2 regions of the Streptomyces sp. WI03-4A genome follow, and region 2 is predicted to be linked to the other one. Evidence: predicted binding sites of a transcription regulator. Region 2 holds the regulator's gene; the other holds the start of a gene.

Region 1 (8,165 bases), on a different contig from region 2:
CTCGCCCGGGCCGGGCACCCGCCGCCCGCCGTGGTCACCCCGGACGGCACCGTCCGCTTCCTGGACGTGCCCGCCGGGCCGCCGCTCGGGCTCGGCGGACTGCCGTTCGAGGCGTTCGAGACGGAACTGCCCGAGGGCAGTCTGCTCGCCCTGTACACCGACGGGCTGCTCGAAGCCCGCGACCACGACATCGACGAGGCGCTGGACAAGATGTTCGCCGCGCTCGTGCGCCCGGCCCCGAACCTGGACTCGGTCTGCGACCGGGTGCTCACCGAGCTGCTGAGCCACCGCCCCGAGGACGACATCGCCCTGCTCGTCGCCCGCACCCGGGCGCTGCACGCCGACCGGGTCGCCGCCTGGGAGCTGCAGAGCGAGTTCACCGTGGTGGCCCTGGCCCGCAAGTACACGACCGACCAGCTCGGCGCCTGGGGACTGGAGGAGGCCGCCTTCACCACCGAGCTGATGGTCAGCGAACTGGTCACCAACGCCATCCGCTACGGCCGCCCGCCCATCCAGCTCCGACTCATCCACCAGGACTCCAAGCTGATCTGCGAGGTCTACGACTCCAGCGGCACCACCCCGCACATGCGGCGCGCCCGGATCTTCGACGAGGGCGGCCGCGGCCTGCTGCTCGTCGCGCAGCTCGCCGAGCGCTGGGGCACCCGGCACGACCGGGTCGGCAAGACCGTGTGGGCGGAGCAGTCGCTGCCCGGGCGCTGAGGCGACGGCCTGACACGACGGCCGCCCCGCCGCGGGGCTGCGGGGGCGGGATGTCGGTGGGTCCCTTGGGTCGGTCTTCCGGTCGGTCGGTCTTCCGGTCGGTCGGTCTTCCGGTCGGTGCGGTCGGGGCGATCCTCAGGCTGTCACTTGACGACCACGTCGCCGCCTCCGGGCGGGGACTGCGGGGCGGGCGCGTCCGGCGGCGGGGTGCTGCCGGTGCCCGGACCGGGGTCCTTGGCGGGCGCCGCGTCCGGGGTGGTGGAGCCGCCGGAGCCGGTGCCCCCGGTGCCGGGGGGAGGCGTCTTGTCGGGGCAGGGCGGGCCGTTCTTGCCGTTGGTGCCGGTGCCGTTGCGGCCGTTGGTGCCCTTGCCGCCGCACGAGCCCCGGCCGCGGCCGCCGGTGCCGCCGGTGCCCGTGCCGCCTGCGGCGGTGCAGACCGTGGCGTCGCCGCCGGTGGCCCTTATAAGGCCGGAACTACGCCGGTCCCCCGAGGACCGGGGCGGCCCAGGCGGGTGGCTCGGGCACCGCGGGGGCGGCCGGCCGGGCCGGCTCCAGGCGCACGTCCACCAGCGTCGGCGTGCGTTCCCGGTGGGCGGGGCCGGCCACGGCGGCGCGCAGCGCGGCGACGAACTCCAGACAGGAGCCGTACCGGTCGTCCGGGGCCTTGGCCAGCGCCCGGCCCAGGACGTCGTCGACGGCCGGCGGCAGCCCGGGCCGGTCCTCGCTGAGCGGGGGCGGCGGGTCGTACTGGTGCGCCCACAGCAGTTCGAGGTCGTCCTCGCGCCGGAAGGGCGGGGCGCCCGCGAGCATCTCGTGGACGACGCAGGCCAGGCTGTACAGGTCCGACCGGCCGTCCACGGGGCGGCCCGCGACCCGTTCGGGCGCCACGTAGTCGAGGGTGCCGACGAACTCGCCGGCCGTGGTGAACCCGGTGAGCGACAGCGACTTCTTCGCCAGCCCGAAGTCGGTCAGGTAGACGTGCTCGGGGTGGTCGCTGTCGACCCCCTTGGCGACCAGGACGTTGCCGGGCTTGACGTCCCGGTGCACCAGGTCCCGTTCGTGGGCCGCGTCGAGCGCGGACGCGAGCTGGGCGGCGATGCGCAGCGCGGCGGGCACGGGGAGCGGGCCGTCGCGGTCGAGCACGGCGCGCAGGTCGAGCCCGTGGACGTAGCACATCGCGATGTACAGGATCCCGTCCGTCTCGCCGGCCTCGAAGACGGGGACGATGTGGGGGTGCTCGATGGCGGCCGCGACCCGGGACTCCTGGGTGAAACGGCGGCGGAAGGCCTCGTTGCGGGTGTACTCCGGGGCGAGCAGTTTGAGGGCGACCGTACGGCCCAGGCGCAGGTCCTCGGCGCAGTAGACGACGGCCATGCCGCCGTGGCCCAGCTCGCGCACCACGCGGTAGCCGGCGATCTCCGTCCCGATCGGGCCGGAGGGTTGGACCGCCTGCCCACTCACGCCCGAATTCTATCGATCCGGCCCGGACACGCGCGCGCGGACCCGTGCCGGGGCCGCCGGGGCACGGGGCGGGTCGGGGCGGGTCGGGCCAGGACAGGGCGAAGGCCCGGGCCTCCCTCACGGGACCCGGGCCTCGCTCGTCCGGCGGCGTCCGTCACGCCGCCACCGGAACCTCCGGCGCCGCGTCGTTCGTCGCGGGCGCGAGCGCCAGTTCCAGGACCTGGCGGACGTCGGTCACGGCGTGGACGTCGAGCCTGTCCAGCACCTCGGCCGGGACGTCGTCCAGGTCGGGTTCGTTGCGCTTGGGGATGATCACGGTGGTCACCCCGGCGCGGTGGGCGGCGAGCAGCTTCTGCTTCACCCCGCCGATGGGCAGCACCCGGCCGGTCAGCGAGACCTCGCCGGTCATCGCCACGTCCGTGCGCACCAGCCGGCCGGAGAGCAGGGACGCGAGGGCGGTGGTCATGGTGACGCCCGCGCTCGGCCCGTCCTTGGGGACCGCGCCCGCCGGGAAGTGGATGTGCACGCCCCGGTCCTTGAGGTCGGCGACCGGCAGTTCCAGTTCGGCGCCGTGGCTGCGCAGGAAACTCAGCGCGATCTGCGCCGACTCCTTCATCACGTCGCCGAGCTGGCCGGTCAGGGTCAGTCCGGCCGCGCCCGTCTCCGGATCGGCCAGGGACGCCTCGACGAAGAGGACGTCGCCGCCGGCCCCGGTGACCGCGAGGCCGGTCGCCACGCCCGGCACGGACGTCCGGCGCTCGGCCGGGTCCTGGGCGGACTCGGGCACGTGGTGCGGACGGCCGATCAGTGCGCGCAGGTCCCCGTCCCGGACGGTGAACGGCAGTTCCCGCTCGCCGAGTTCATGCTGGGCCGCGACCTTGCGCAGCAGCCGCGCGATGGACCGCTCCAGGGTGCGCACGCCCGCCTCGCGGGTGTACTCCCCGGCCAGTTTGCGCAGCGCGCTCTCGTCGAGGGAGACCTCGTCCCCGGCGAGGCCCGCCCGCTCCAGCTGGCGCGGGAGCAGGTGGTCGCGGGCGATGACGACCTTCTCGTCCTCGGTGTATCCGTCCAGTCGCACAATCTCCATACGGTCCGCGAGGGCCTCCGGGATTGCCTCCAGGACGTTGGCGGTGGCGAGGAAGACGACGTCGGACAGGTCCAGCTCCACCTCCAGGTAGTGGTCCCGGAACGTGTGGTTCTGCGCCGGGTCCAGCACCTCAAGCAGCGCCGCCGCCGGGTCGCCGCGGAAGTCGGAGCCGACCTTGTCGATCTCGTCGAGCAGGACCACCGGGTTCATCGACCCGGCCTCCTTGACGGCGCGGACGATCCGGCCGGGCAGCGCGCCGACGTAGGTACGGCGGTGACCGCGCACCTCGGCCTCGTCACGGACGCCGCCGAGGGCGACCCGAACGAACTTGCGCCCCATGGCGTGCGCGACGGACTCGCCGAGGCTGGTCTTGCCGACGCCGGGCGGGCCGACGAGCGCGAGCACCGCGCCGCCGCGCCGCCCGCCGATGACACCCAGGCCGCGCTCACCGCGCCGCTTGCGCACGGCCAGGTACTCGGTGATGCGCTCCTTGACGTCCTCCAGGCCCGCGTGCTCGGCGTCCAGGACCGCCTTGGCGCCCTGGATGTCGTAGGCGTCCTCGGTCCGTGTGTTCCACGGCATCTCCAGGACGGTGTCCAGCCAGGTGCGGATCCAGGAGCCCTCGGGCGACTGGTCGGAGGCGCGCTCCAGCTTGTCGACCTCCTTGAGGGCGGCCTCGCGGACCTTCTCCGGCAGGTCGGCGGCCTCGACGCGGGCGCGGTAGTCGTCGGACTCCTCGCCGTCCTGCTCGCCGTTCAGCTCGCGCAGTTCCTTGCGCACGGCCTCCAGCTGACGCCGCAGCAGGAACTCGCGCTGCTGCTTGTCGACGCCTTCCTGGACGTCCTTGGCGATGGTCTCGGCGACGTCCTGCTCGGCGAGGTGGTCGCGCAGTTGCCGGGTGGCGAGCTTGAGCCGGGCCACCGGGTCGGCGGTCTCCAGCAGCTCCACCTTCTGTTCGGTGGTCAGGAAGGGCGAGTAACCGGCGTTGTCGGCGAGCGCGGAGACGTCGTCGATGGCCTGGACGCGGTCCACGACCTGCCAGGCGCCGCGCTTCTTCAGCCAGCTCGCGGCGAGGGCCTTGTACTCCTTGACGAGGTCCGCGACCTGGCCGGGCAGTGGTTCGGGCACGCTGTCGTCGAGGCGCGTGCCCTCGACCCACAGCGCGGCGCCCGGGCCGGTCGTACCGGCGCCGATCCGCACCCGGGCACGGCCGCGGATCAGGGCACCCGGGTCGCCGTCGGCCAGCCGGCCGACCTGCTCGACCGTGCCCAGCACACCCGTGGCGGCGTACGTGCCGTCGACGCGCGGGACCAGCAACACCCTGGGCTTGCCGGATCCGGACCGGGCGGCGGCCTGGGCGGCCTCCACCGCGGCGCGCACCTCGGTGTCGCTCAGGTCCAGCGGAACCACCATCCCGGGCAGCACGACCTCGTCATCGAGCGGCAGCACGGGCAACACGAGCGTGAACGCCGTGGACTCAGCAGCCATGATCTCCCCTTAGGCAGTCAACTTGAGCTATGCCGACTCAATGCATGGCGTTGCTCGAATGTTCCCCGACGGCTGTTCGCCGTGAGCGATCACCCGCCGAGGACGGCGTTCCGGCAGGCCGGGGGTCCGGTGACGGGTCGTCGGCGGCACGGCCCCCCGCCCGGAGGGGAGTTCAGGCGCGGGCCCGGGAACGCCGCACCCACGGCCAGGTCGCGACGCCGATCGCGAGGGCGATCAGGTGGCCCCAGTCGGTCATCGGGTCCCGGCAGGCCATCAGGTCGCCGAGGAGCACGCCCGTGACCGGGACGAGCAGGAGCCGGCGCGGCCAGCGGGCGAGCAGCCCGGCCAGCGCGCCGACGGCGGCGGCGACGCCGAAGCTGATGCCGTAGTCGAGGCGGTGCAGGGAGCTGTCCGGCAGGTGGCCGGCCAGCACCGCGAGGCCCACCGGGACCTCCGTGGCGAGGGTGGCCAGGACGTGTCCGGCCAGGAACACGCCGGCGGCCCGGGCCGCCCCGATCCGCCGCTCCAGGGCGCTGAGCACCAGCACGAAGGCGGCCGCGTACGGCGAGACGACCCCGCCCGCGATCCACAGCGCGCTGGCCAGGAGCACCAGGACCGGGGTGCGCACCAGGTGGGCGACGTCGGTGCTGGAGCCCTGCTGGAGCGTGTGCACGAACGCGGGGTCGGCGAGCGCCGCCACCAGCGAGGTGACGGCGAGGACGGCCGTGTAGGCGAAGGTGAACGGAGTGCCGGTGGGCGTGGGCAGGAAGTGCCGGGGCCGGACGCGGCGCAGCCGGGAGAGCGCGGCGAGGCGCGGGGCGGTGTTCGCGGTGGGGGCCGTGACCCGCGCCTCGCGCGGCCCCGGGACACCCTCGAGGAGGTCGTCGAGGAGCCCGGTGCTGTCCGGGGCGGGTCGCGGGCGGGCTCGGCCGGCGGTAAGGGGCGTGCCCGGGGGCGGGGACGGGGCCGTCGCGGGGCCCGGCACGGTCCGTTCCACGGTGAGGCGCTCCTTCCGACGCGCCCCACCCTTGGCGTTCCGGGGGCGGCTGTCCATGACCCGCGCCACACGGCAGCCGACTCACGGCGGCCTCCTACCCGTGCGGTGCGCCGTGGGGCGCGTCCGCCCCCGGGCGGCTGCGGACGTCACCCACAGGCGGCCTCCCGTTCAATTCCCGTGAACCGCGCGTCCCGTTCGAGCAGGATGGACGCATGACTGCCATGTACGACGCTCCCGTGGTCCTGGACCGCCGCGAAGGCCCGTACGGCGAAGTGGTCCTGCGCAGACAGGGTGACCTGCTGCAGATCATCGCCAACGGCTGCTTCCTGATGGACACCTCCGACGGGCGTTCGGAGCGCCTGCTGGTCGACGCCGCGTACGGCGCCCTGAAGGGCCGCCCCGCGCCCGCCGTGCTGATCGGCGGGCTGGGTGTGGGATTCTCGCTCGCACACGCGGCGGCGAACCCGGCCTGGGGCCGGATCAGCGTGGTCGAGCGCGAACCCGCCGTCGTCGCCTGGCACCAGGACGGGGGCCCGCTGTCCGCGCTCTCCCGGGACGCGCTGGCCGATCCGCGGGCCGAGATCGTCGAAGCCGACCTCCTGACCTACGTCAATGAGACGTTCGACACGTTCGACGCGCTCTGCCTCGACATCGACAACGGCCCCGGGTGGACGGTGACCGAGGACAACGACGGTCTCTACACCCCCGCCGGACTCGCCGCCTGCGCAAGGGTGTTGAGACCCGGAGGCGTGCTGGCGGTATGGTCTGCCGAGCCCTCTCCGGAATTTGAAGGAACCTTGCGGAATGCCGGGTTCCGTCACGTGCGTACCGAAGAGGTGCCCGTTGCCCGGGGCGTTCCGGACGCTGTCCACCTCGCTGTCCGCCCTGGATAGCGACGGCGCGGGGTGTCCCCGTAATGTGCTGCCCTGGCGCCGATCATTCAAGCGTCAAACGCAGTCATGGGATCACCCCACGGATTCCGGAAAGCAACAGGGGCGGGCGATGGAGCAGACACACACCTCCCAGACCGGCGCGGCGACGACCACTCCGGGCGCGCAGCGCCGGGTACTGGTCGTCGAGGACGACCCCACGATCGTCGACGCCATCGCGGCCCGGCTCCGCGCCGAGGGATTCCTCGTACAGACCGCGGGTGACGGTCCGGCCGCGGTCGACACGGCCGAGGCCTGGCAGCCCGACCTGCTGATCCTCGACATCATGCTGCCCGGCTTCGACGGTCTGGAGGTCTGCCGCCGCGTGCAGGCCCAGCGCCCGGTGCCGGTGCTGATGCTCACCGCGCGGGACGACGAGACCGACATGCTGGTCGGGCTCGGCGTCGGCGCCGACGACTACATGACCAAGCCGTTCTCGATGCGGGAGCTGGCCGCGCGGGTGCACGTCCTGCTGCGCCGGGTGGAGCGGGCGGCCGTCGCCGCCTCCACGCCCCGCTCGGGCATCCTGCGGCTCGGCGAGCTGGAGATCGACCACGCGCAGCGCCGGGTCCGGGTCCGCTCCGAGGACGTCCACCTCACGCCCACCGAGTTCGACCTGCTGGTGTGCCTGGCGAACACCCCGCGCGCGGTGCTCTCCCGGGAGCAGCTGCTGGCCGAGGTGTGGGACTGGGCCGACGCCTCCGGCACCCGGACCGTCGACAGCCACATCAAGGCGCTGCGCCGGAAGATCGGCGCCGAGCGGATCCGCACCGTGCACGGTGTCGGCTACGCCTTGGAGACACCGACGCCATGAGCGGCGGGCGGGAGGCCGCACGGAGGAGCCCCGGGTCCCTGGGAGAGGAGCCCTGGGGCGGCGTACGCCCGTTCTCGATCAAGACCAAGCTGGGCGCTCTGGTCGTCATCTCGGTGCTGATCACCACCGGTCTGTCGATGATCGCGGTGCACACCAAGACGGAGCTCCGCTTCATCACGGTCTTCTCGATGATCGCCACACTGCTGATAACGCAGTTCGTGGCGCATTCGCTCACCGCGCCGCTGGACGAGATGAACGCGGTGGCCCGGTCCATCTCGCGCGGCGACTACACCCGCCGGGTGCGCGAGAACCGCCGGGACGAGCTGGGCGACCTGGCCGAGACGATCAACGTCATGGCCGACGAGCTGGAGGCACAGGACCACCAGCGCAAGGAGCTGGTCGCGAACGTCTCGCACGAGCTGCGCACGCCCATCGCGGGCCTGCGCGCGGTGCTGGAGAACATCGTCGACGGCGTCACCGAGGCCGACCCGGAGACCATGCGCACGGCCCTGAAGCAGACGGAGCGCCTCGGCCGGCTGGTGGAGACCCTGCTGGACCTCTCCCGGCTGGACAACGGCGTGGTGCCGCTGAAGACGCGCCGCTTCGAGGTGTGGCCGTACCTCTCGGGCGTGCTCAAGGAGGCCAACATGGTGGCCTCGGCGCGTGCGG
Region 2 (8,165 bases):
GATCATCCAGATGAAGGACGTCGCGATCTTCAGGCCGGCGAAGAAGTAGGTGAGGTTCTGGAGCGTGGAGACGTCCATGCCCTTCAGCCACGCCACCACCGGGTAGGAGATGAAGAAGGAGGCCTCGTAGGAGTCCACGTGGTGCTGGGCGCCCTCGAGCGCGTGCAGCATGAAGATGCAGACGCCGACGATGAGGATGACGGCCTCGACGAAGTAGGCCTGGCCGAAGTTGGAGCCGGCGAAGCGGGACTTGCGGCCCGGGTTGCGCGGGTGGCTCAGCTGGCGGATCGCGATCAGGACGAGGATGCCGACGATCGTCATGGTGCCGATGAACTCGACGTAGACGTTGTACGGCGCCCACTCGCCGATGATCGGCAGGATCCAGTCGGCCTTGAACAACTGTCCGATCGCGTTGACGATCGTCAGCAGCAGGGTGAAGAAGCCCACCGCCACGAACCAGTGCGCGACACCGACGATGCCCCAGCGGTTCATCCGGGTGTGGCCGAGGAACTCCTTGACCACGGTGAGGGTGCGCTGCACGGGCTCGTCGGTCCGGGTGCCCGCGGGCACGCTCTGACCGAGCCGCATGAAGTTGAAGATCTGCAGGAGGGCGCGGGCGAACAGGGCCACGCCGACCACGATCAGAACCAGCGACACGATGATCGCGGCGAGTTGCATTTCGGGGCTCCTCGGGCCTGCGAGGGAAATTACTAAGCGGTAACTTATGCAGTTCGTTCGAGACTACCCGCATCCTCACTCGCACTGTAGCCAGGCGCGAGGTGATCTGGGTCGCTGAGGTGAGCCTGAGCCGGACCGGCAATCAGATCGTGTTATTCATACCGAATTGCTACATTCGCGCCTAACTTAGAGCCGTGCTATACGGGATCACCGCGGCCTCCGCCGCCCTCCTCCTGACCGCCGTGCTGGCGGCGCTGCTCCGGGTGCCCGCGCTGCGCGCGGGCATCGTCGACCGGCGCCGGCAGCGACCCCTGCCGGTGCTCGGCGGAGCGGCCGTCGTGGCCGTCACCTGCCTGGTCGCCTGGGCGGGTGAGTGGACCCGCGTCGCCCCGCTGGGTGACGGGGTCGGTCGGCTGCTCGTGGCCGCGGCGGGGGTCGCCGCGCTGGGCCTGGTGGCCGATGTGTGGCGGCTGCGCGCCCGGGTACTGGTGGCCGGTACGACGGTGGCGGCGGCCTTCGTGGTGCCGTACGACGAGACCGGCTTCTGGGGTGGGATTCTCGCCGTGGGCTGGATCGTCTTCGCCTCCCTGGCCTTCCGGGGGCTCGACCACGCGGACGGTCTCGCGGGCACGGTCGGGGTGGTCACCGCCTTCGGCGCGGGGGCCTGCGCCGCCGCCGAGGTGATGGACGGGCTCGCCGTTCTGCTCAGCGTGTTCGCCGCGGCCCTCACCGGCTTCCTGATGCACAACTGGTTCCCGGCGCGGGTCGGCCTCGGTGCCTGCGGATCGCTGTTCACGGGGTTCCTGTTGTCCGCCGCGGCCGTCTTCACGCGCGCGGGGTACGGACTCGGGGCGAGCGCGGGCGTGCTGTTCTGCCTCGGCGCGGTGGCCGCCGCCGACTTCCTGCTGGTGGTCCTCGCGCGCGCCCTGGGCCGCAGGCCGCTGCTGAGGAGGGGGCCGGACCACGTCGGGCACCGGTTGCGGCGGTTCGGGCTCACCCCGCCCGGGGCCGTCGTACTGCTGGGCGCCGGGTCCTTCTCCGCGGTCCTCGTGGGGGTGCTCGTGCACACCGGGTGGACCGGCGACGGGGCTGTGCTCTGGGTGGCTGGTGGGGCGCTGTTCGTCGTGCTGGTACTCCTTCGGGTGCCCGCCCAGGCGCCGCGACGGGACACGTCCACGCAGGTCAGCGGCCACTTGCGTGTAAGGAACGGATAAGACTTGAGCCCGTCCGACTCATGTCTGTTGACCGGGCGGACCTCGTCGTGCACACTTGAGCCTGTTCCACTCAAGTCAGCTGGAGGAATCAACCATGGCACGTGCGGTCGGCATCGACCTGGGCACGACTAACTCCGTCGTCAGCGTTCTGGAGGGCGGCGAGCCCACCGTCATCACCAACGCCGAGGGTGCCAGGACCACGCCGTCCGTCGTCGCCTTCGCCAAGAACGGTGAGGTGCTCGTCGGCGAGGTCGCCAAGCGCCAGGCGGTCACGAACGTGGACCGGACCATCCGCTCGGTGAAGCGTCACATGGGCACCGACTGGAAGATCCAGCTGGACGGGAAGGACTTCAACCCCCAGCAGATCTCCGCGTTCATCCTGCAGAAGCTGAAGCGGGACGCCGAGTCCTACCTGGGCGAGAAGGTGACCGACGCGGTCATCACCGTCCCGGCGTACTTCAACGACTCCGAGCGCCAGGCGACCAAGGAGGCCGGCGAGATCGCCGGTCTGAACGTCCTGCGCATCGTCAACGAGCCGACCGCCGCCGCGCTGGCGTACGGCCTCGACAAGGACGACCAGACGATCCTCGTCTTCGACCTCGGTGGCGGCACCTTCGACGTGTCCCTCCTGGAGATCGGTGACGGCGTCGTCGAGGTGAAGGCCACCAACGGTGACAACCACCTCGGTGGTGACGACTGGGACCAGCGCGTCGTCGACTACCTGGTGCAGCAGTTCAAGTCCGGTCACGGCGTGGACCTGGCCAAGGACAAGATGGCCCTCCAGCGTCTGCGTGAGGCGGCGGAGAAGGCCAAGATCGAGCTGTCCTCGTCCACCGAGACCTCGATCAACCTGCCCTACATCACGGCGTCCGCCGAGGGCCCGCTGCACCTGGACGAGAAGCTCACCCGCGCCCAGTTCCAGCAGCTGACCGCGGACCTGCTGGAGCGCTGCAAGACGCCGTTCCACAACGTCATCAAGGACGCCGGCATCTCGATCAACGAGATCGACCACGTCGTCCTGGTCGGCGGCTCCACCCGCATGCCCGCCGTCGCCGAGCTCGTCAAGGAGCTGACCGGTGGCAACGAGGCCAACAAGGGCGTGAACCCGGACGAGGTCGTCGCCATCGGCGCCGCCCTCCAGGCCGGTGTCCTCAAGGGTGAGGTCAAGGACGTCCTGCTCCTCGACGTGACCCCGCTGTCCCTCGGCATCGAGACCAAGGGCGGCATCATGACCAAGCTCATCGAGCGCAACACCACGATCCCGACCAAGCGGTCGGAGATCTTCACGACGGCCGAGGACAACCAGCCGTCCGTGCAGATCCAGGTCTACCAGGGTGAGCGCGAGATCGCGGCGTACAACAAGAAGCTCGGCATGTTCGAGCTGACCGGTCTGCCGCCGGCGCCGCGTGGCGTCCCGCAGATCGAGGTCGCCTTCGACATCGACGCCAACGGCATCATGCACGTGACCGCGAAGGACCTGGGCACGGGCAAGGAGCAGAAGATGACCGTCACCGGCGGCTCCTCGCTGCCGAAGGACGAGGTCGACCGCATGCGCCAGGAGGCCGAGAAGTACGCGGAGGAGGACCACGCCCGCCGCGAGGCCGCCGAGACCCGCAACCAGGGCGAGCAGCTCGTCTACCAGACCGAGAAGTTCCTCAAGGACAACGAGGACAAGGTCCCGGGCGAGATCAAGACCGAGGTCGAGGCCGCGATCGCCGAGCTGAAGGAGACGCTCAAGGGCGAGGACACCGCCGCGATCCGCACCGCCACCGAGAAGGTCGCCGCCGTCTCGCAGAAGCTCGGCCAGGCCATGTACGCCGACGCCCAGGGCGCCCAGGAGGCGGCCGGCGGTGCCGGTGAGGCCCCGAAGGCCGACGACGACGTCGTGGACGCCGAGATCGTCGACGACGAGCGCAAGGACGGTGCCGCGTGACGGAGGAGACCCCGGGCTTCGAGGAGAAGCCCGACGTCCCCTCCGGCGCGACCCCCGACGACGCCGAGTCGAAGGCCGCTCCCGACGAGGGGGCGGCCCCGGCCGGGGACGTAAACGCAGACGCGGGCCTGGCGGCCCAGCTCGACCAGGTGCGCACGGCGCTCAACGAGCGCACGCTGGACCTCCAGCGGCTCCAGGCCGAGTACCAGAACTACCGCCGACGGGTCGAGCGCGACCGGGTCGCGGTCAAGGAGATCGCCATCGCGAACCTCCTGACCGAGCTCCTGCCCGTGCTCGACGACATCGGCCGGGCGCGGGAACACGGCGAACTGGTCGGCGGCTTCAAGTCGGTGGCCGAGTCGCTGGAGACCGTCGCGGCCAAGATGGGCCTGCAGCAGTTCGGCAAGGAGGGCGAGCCCTTCGACCCGACGATCCACGAGGCCCTGATGCACAGCTACGCGCCGGACGTCACCGAGACGACGTGCGTGGCCATCCTGCAGCCCGGGTACCGCATCGGCGAGCGCACCATCCGCCCCGCGCGGGTGGCCGTCGCCGAACCGCAGCCCGGCGCGCAGAGCGTCAAGGCCGAGGAAGCCGAGGAGAGTCCGGCGACCGGTGCCGTCGACGACAAGGAGAACGGTGGCCCGGAGGAGGGCTGACGTAATCACCGAGGACAGGAAGGAGGGACGTCGGGGATGAGCACCAAGGACTTCATCGAGAAGGACTACTACAAGGTCCTCGGCGTCCCCAAGGACGCCACCGAGGCCGAGATCAAGAAGGCGTACCGGAAGCTCGCCCGCGAGTTCCACCCGGACGCCAACAAGGGAAACGTCAAGGCGGAGGAGCGCTTCAAGGAGATCTCCGAGGCGAACGACGTCCTAGGCGACCCCAAGAAGCGCAAGGAGTACGACGAGGCGCGCGCCCTGTTCGGCAACGGAGGCTTCCGCCCCGGGCCGGGCGGCGCCGGCGGCAACTTCAACTTCGACCTCGGCGACCTCTTCGGGGGCAACGCCCAGAGCGGAGGCGGCTTCGGCGGTGGACTCGGTGACGTCTTCGGGGGCCTGTTCAACCGGGGCGGTGCCACCGGCACGGGCACCCGTACCCAGCCACGGCGTGGCCAGGACATCGAGTCCGAGGTCACGCTGAGCTTCACGGAGGCCATCGAGGGCGCCACGGTGCCCCTGCGGATGTCCTCCCAGGCGCCCTGCAAGGCCTGCTCCGGCACCGGCGACAAGAACGGCACCCCCCGGGTGTGCCCGACCTGTGTCGGCACCGGACAGGTCGCCCGGGGCTCGGGCGGCGGGTTCTCGCTCACCGACCCCTGCCCCGACTGCAAGGGCCGCGGTCTGATCGCCGAGCACCCCTGCCTGGAGTGCAAGGGCAGCGGCCGCGCCAAGTCCTCGCGCACCATGCAGGTCCGCATCCCCGCCGGGGTCACCGACGGGCAGCGGATCCGGCTGCGCGGCAAGGGCGCGCCCGGTGAGCGCGGCGGCCCGGCGGGCGACCTGTACGTCGCCGTGCACGTCGGCACGCACCCGGTGTTCGGGCGCAAGGACGACAACCTCACGGTGACCGTCCCGGTGACGTTCACCGAGGCCGCGCTCGGCGGCGAGGTCCGGGTCCCGACCCTGGGCGGCCCCGCGGTCACCCTGAAGCTGCCGCCCGGCACCCCCAACGGCCGCACCATGCGGGCGCGGGGCAAGGGCGCGGTCCGCAAGGACGGCACGCGCGGCGATCTGCTGATCACCGTCGAGGTGAGTGTCCCCAAGGACCTGTCGGGGAAGGCTCGTGACGCACTGGAGGCGTATCGCGAGGCGACCGCGGGCGAGGACCCGCGGGCGGAGCTGTTCGAGGCCGCGAAGGGAGATTGAGCGCCCCATGGACACATCCGGCCGTCGGCGTAACCCGTACGAACTGACCGAGGAGACCCCGGTCTACGTCATCTCGGTGGCGGCCCAGCTCTCCGGACTCCACCCGCAGACGCTGCGCCAGTACGACCGGCTGGGTCTGGTCTCGCCCGACCGCACGGCCGGGCGGGGCCGCCGCTACTCGGCCCGCGACATCGAACTGCTCCGCCAGGTGCAGGCGTTGTCGCAGGACGAGGGCATCAACCTGGCCGGCATCAAGCGCATCATCGAACTGGAGAACCAGGTCGCGGCCCTCCAGTCCCGGGTCGCCGAACTCCAGTCGGCGCTCGACGGCGCGGCGGCCGCGATGCGGCAGCGGGAGGCGGCCGTCCACGCCTCCTACCGCCGCGACCTGGTCCCGTACCAGGAGGTCCAGCAGACCAGCGCGCTGGTGGTGTGGCGGCCCAAGCGGCAGCAGAACGACTGACGCGCCGACCCGTCGGCGCGGACGAGAGGGGCCCGGATTCTCCGGGCCCCTCTCGCGTGTCCGGCGCCCGGCTGGCTGGGTTCGTTCGGTCGTCTGGTCGAGTCGGGGAGGCGGTCCGCGACCGCGGGTCGGCACGACTCGTCTGGATTGCATTCGGTTGCACTGATCTTTGCCTCCCTGTGAACTCCCGTTGGGTGGAGGGTCCGTAAAGACTGTTTGGAGACGATTCCGCTCCACCTTCACAGATGCAGCGGAGCGTGCTGTTGCGCACTCGTTAAGTAGTTCCGCTTGACGCCGGGTGTCGGGTCCAAGTTGTCTTTTCAGACACCTGGGTCGTAAAGCTGCACCCACGTCCGGAACGCACCTGAAGTGAGCCCCTGAATGCGTCGTATAGCCATGTCCGTGGCCGCGTCCACGATGACCCTTTCGCTCGCCGGCTGCGGCGTGCTGGACGCTACGGGCGACGGCGCGAGCGCGACGCCGACGAAGGGGGACGACGTCACGATCGGACTCCTGCTGCCGGAGAAGGCGAACACCCGCTACGACAAGTTCGACTACCCCATCATCAAGAACCAGGTCGCGGAGCTGACCCACAACAAGGGCCACGTCTCGTACGCCAACGCCGACGCGGACTCCGCCCGGCAGGCCGGCCAGATGCAGCAGATGATCGACGACAAGGTCGACATCATCCTGCTCGACGCGGTCGACTCGCACGCCATCGCCGGCGAGGTGAAGAAGGCCAAGGACGCGGGCATCCCGGTCATCGCCTACGACCGGCTGGCCGAGGGCCCGATCGACGCCTACATCTCCTTCGACAACGAGCTGGTCGGCGAGGTGCAGGCCCGTACCCTGCTGGACGCGCTGGGCTCGGGCGTCGACACCTCCGACAAGGTCGTCATGGTGAACGGCTCGCCCACCGACCCGAACGCCAAGCAGTTCAAGGAGGGCGCGCTCTCCGAGCTGAAGGACAAGGTCACGATCGCGGACAGCTGGGACACCAAGGACTGGAAGCCGGAGATCGCCCAGGCCAGGATGGCCCAGGCGATCGCGAAGATCGGCAAGAGCAACATCGCCGGCGTGTACGCCGCCAACGACGGCATGGCGGCTGGTGTCATCAAGGCCCTCAAGGCGGCCGGTGCCACCACCCTGCCCCCGATCACCGGCCAGGACGCCGAACTGGACGCCGTCCAGCGGATCCTCACCGGCGAGCAGTACATGAGCGTGTACAAGTCCTACCCGGACGAGGCCCAGGCCGCCGCGCAGATGGCCGTCACCAAGGTGCAGGGCAAGGACATCCAGTTCGACGCCCTCACCCAGGACCACGTCGACAGCCCGACCGACAAGAGCATTCCGTCCAAGCTGGTCCAGGTGAGCGCCCTGACCAAGAACCGGGTCAAGGACACGGTCATCGCCGACGGCATCTACACGGTCGCCGACATCTGCACCCCCAAGTACAAGGCGGCCTGCGCCGCCGTCGGCCTGAAGTAGCCGTCACGGCCTCCCCGCATCGCGCCACCCCCGTGGGCGCGATGCGGCGGCCCCGGCCGTGCGGGGGGTGCCTGACCGGGACCGCTCTCCGGGGGCCGTGGCACCCGGGGGAAGCGGGACCAACGATGCCTGTGTGACGTTCCGGCCACCACCATCAGCTTGTTGCAATGCGACGGGCGGAGGCCGGACGATACCGGGGCACACCCCCCGATTCCGGTGCCCTCGGCGGACGGAGCCTTGTTGCGGACCCGGTCCCGGCCGCGCATAGTTGCGCTGCGGAAGTGGCAGCAAACCGGGGGTGGAATGGCCGATGGCCGGGCGCGGGGCGGAGCAGCATCCACACGGTGCCGACCGGCTGTGCGACGCCGGGGACCGCGTGTACTCCCGGGCCGTACGCCGGGGACGGGTGCCGCGCACGGACGCGGATCCGGTGCCCTGCCTGCTGGAGCTGGCGCTGCTGCACCCGGACCCGGACGACATGGACTGGCTGGTGCCGACCTCCCCGCAGGAGGTCATGA

Evidence for each region. Region 2 encodes HspR, which represses chaperone genes until heat shock. Its sites were predicted from a motif close to TTGAGNNNNNNNNNCTCAA; they were not measured.
Region 1: lon (endopeptidase La) is a predicted target of HspR. The motif match lies at 4,779-4,797, and genes of this name have one in related genera.

Annotation. Positions count from the first base shown of each region.
Region 1 is NZ_JARAUO010000025.1:115,618-123,782, forward strand. It holds gene PV343_RS24235 (SpoIIE family protein phosphatase) at 1-720, shown strand, start outside; gene PV343_RS24240 (serine/threonine-protein kinase) at 1,195-2,181, opposite strand; gene lon (endopeptidase La) at 2,336-4,756, opposite strand; gene PV343_RS24250 (rhomboid-like protein) at 4,929-5,753, opposite strand; gene PV343_RS24255 (spermidine synthase) at 5,966-6,646, shown strand; gene PV343_RS24260 (response regulator transcription factor) at 6,756-7,496, shown strand; gene PV343_RS24265 (HAMP domain-containing sensor histidine kinase) at 7,493-8,165, shown strand, end outside.
Region 2 is NZ_JARAUO010000034.1:52,286-60,450, forward strand. It holds gene PV343_RS28530 ((Fe-S)-binding protein) at 1-678, opposite strand, end outside; gene PV343_RS28535 (MraY family glycosyltransferase) at 873-1,892, shown strand; gene dnaK (molecular chaperone DnaK) at 1,987-3,825, shown strand; gene grpE (nucleotide exchange factor GrpE) at 3,822-4,484, shown strand; gene dnaJ (molecular chaperone DnaJ) at 4,521-5,696, shown strand; gene PV343_RS28555 (heat shock protein transcriptional repressor HspR) at 5,704-6,159, shown strand; gene PV343_RS28560 (sugar ABC transporter substrate-binding protein) at 6,541-7,647, shown strand; gene PV343_RS28565 (helix-turn-helix transcriptional regulator) at 7,958-8,165, shown strand, end outside.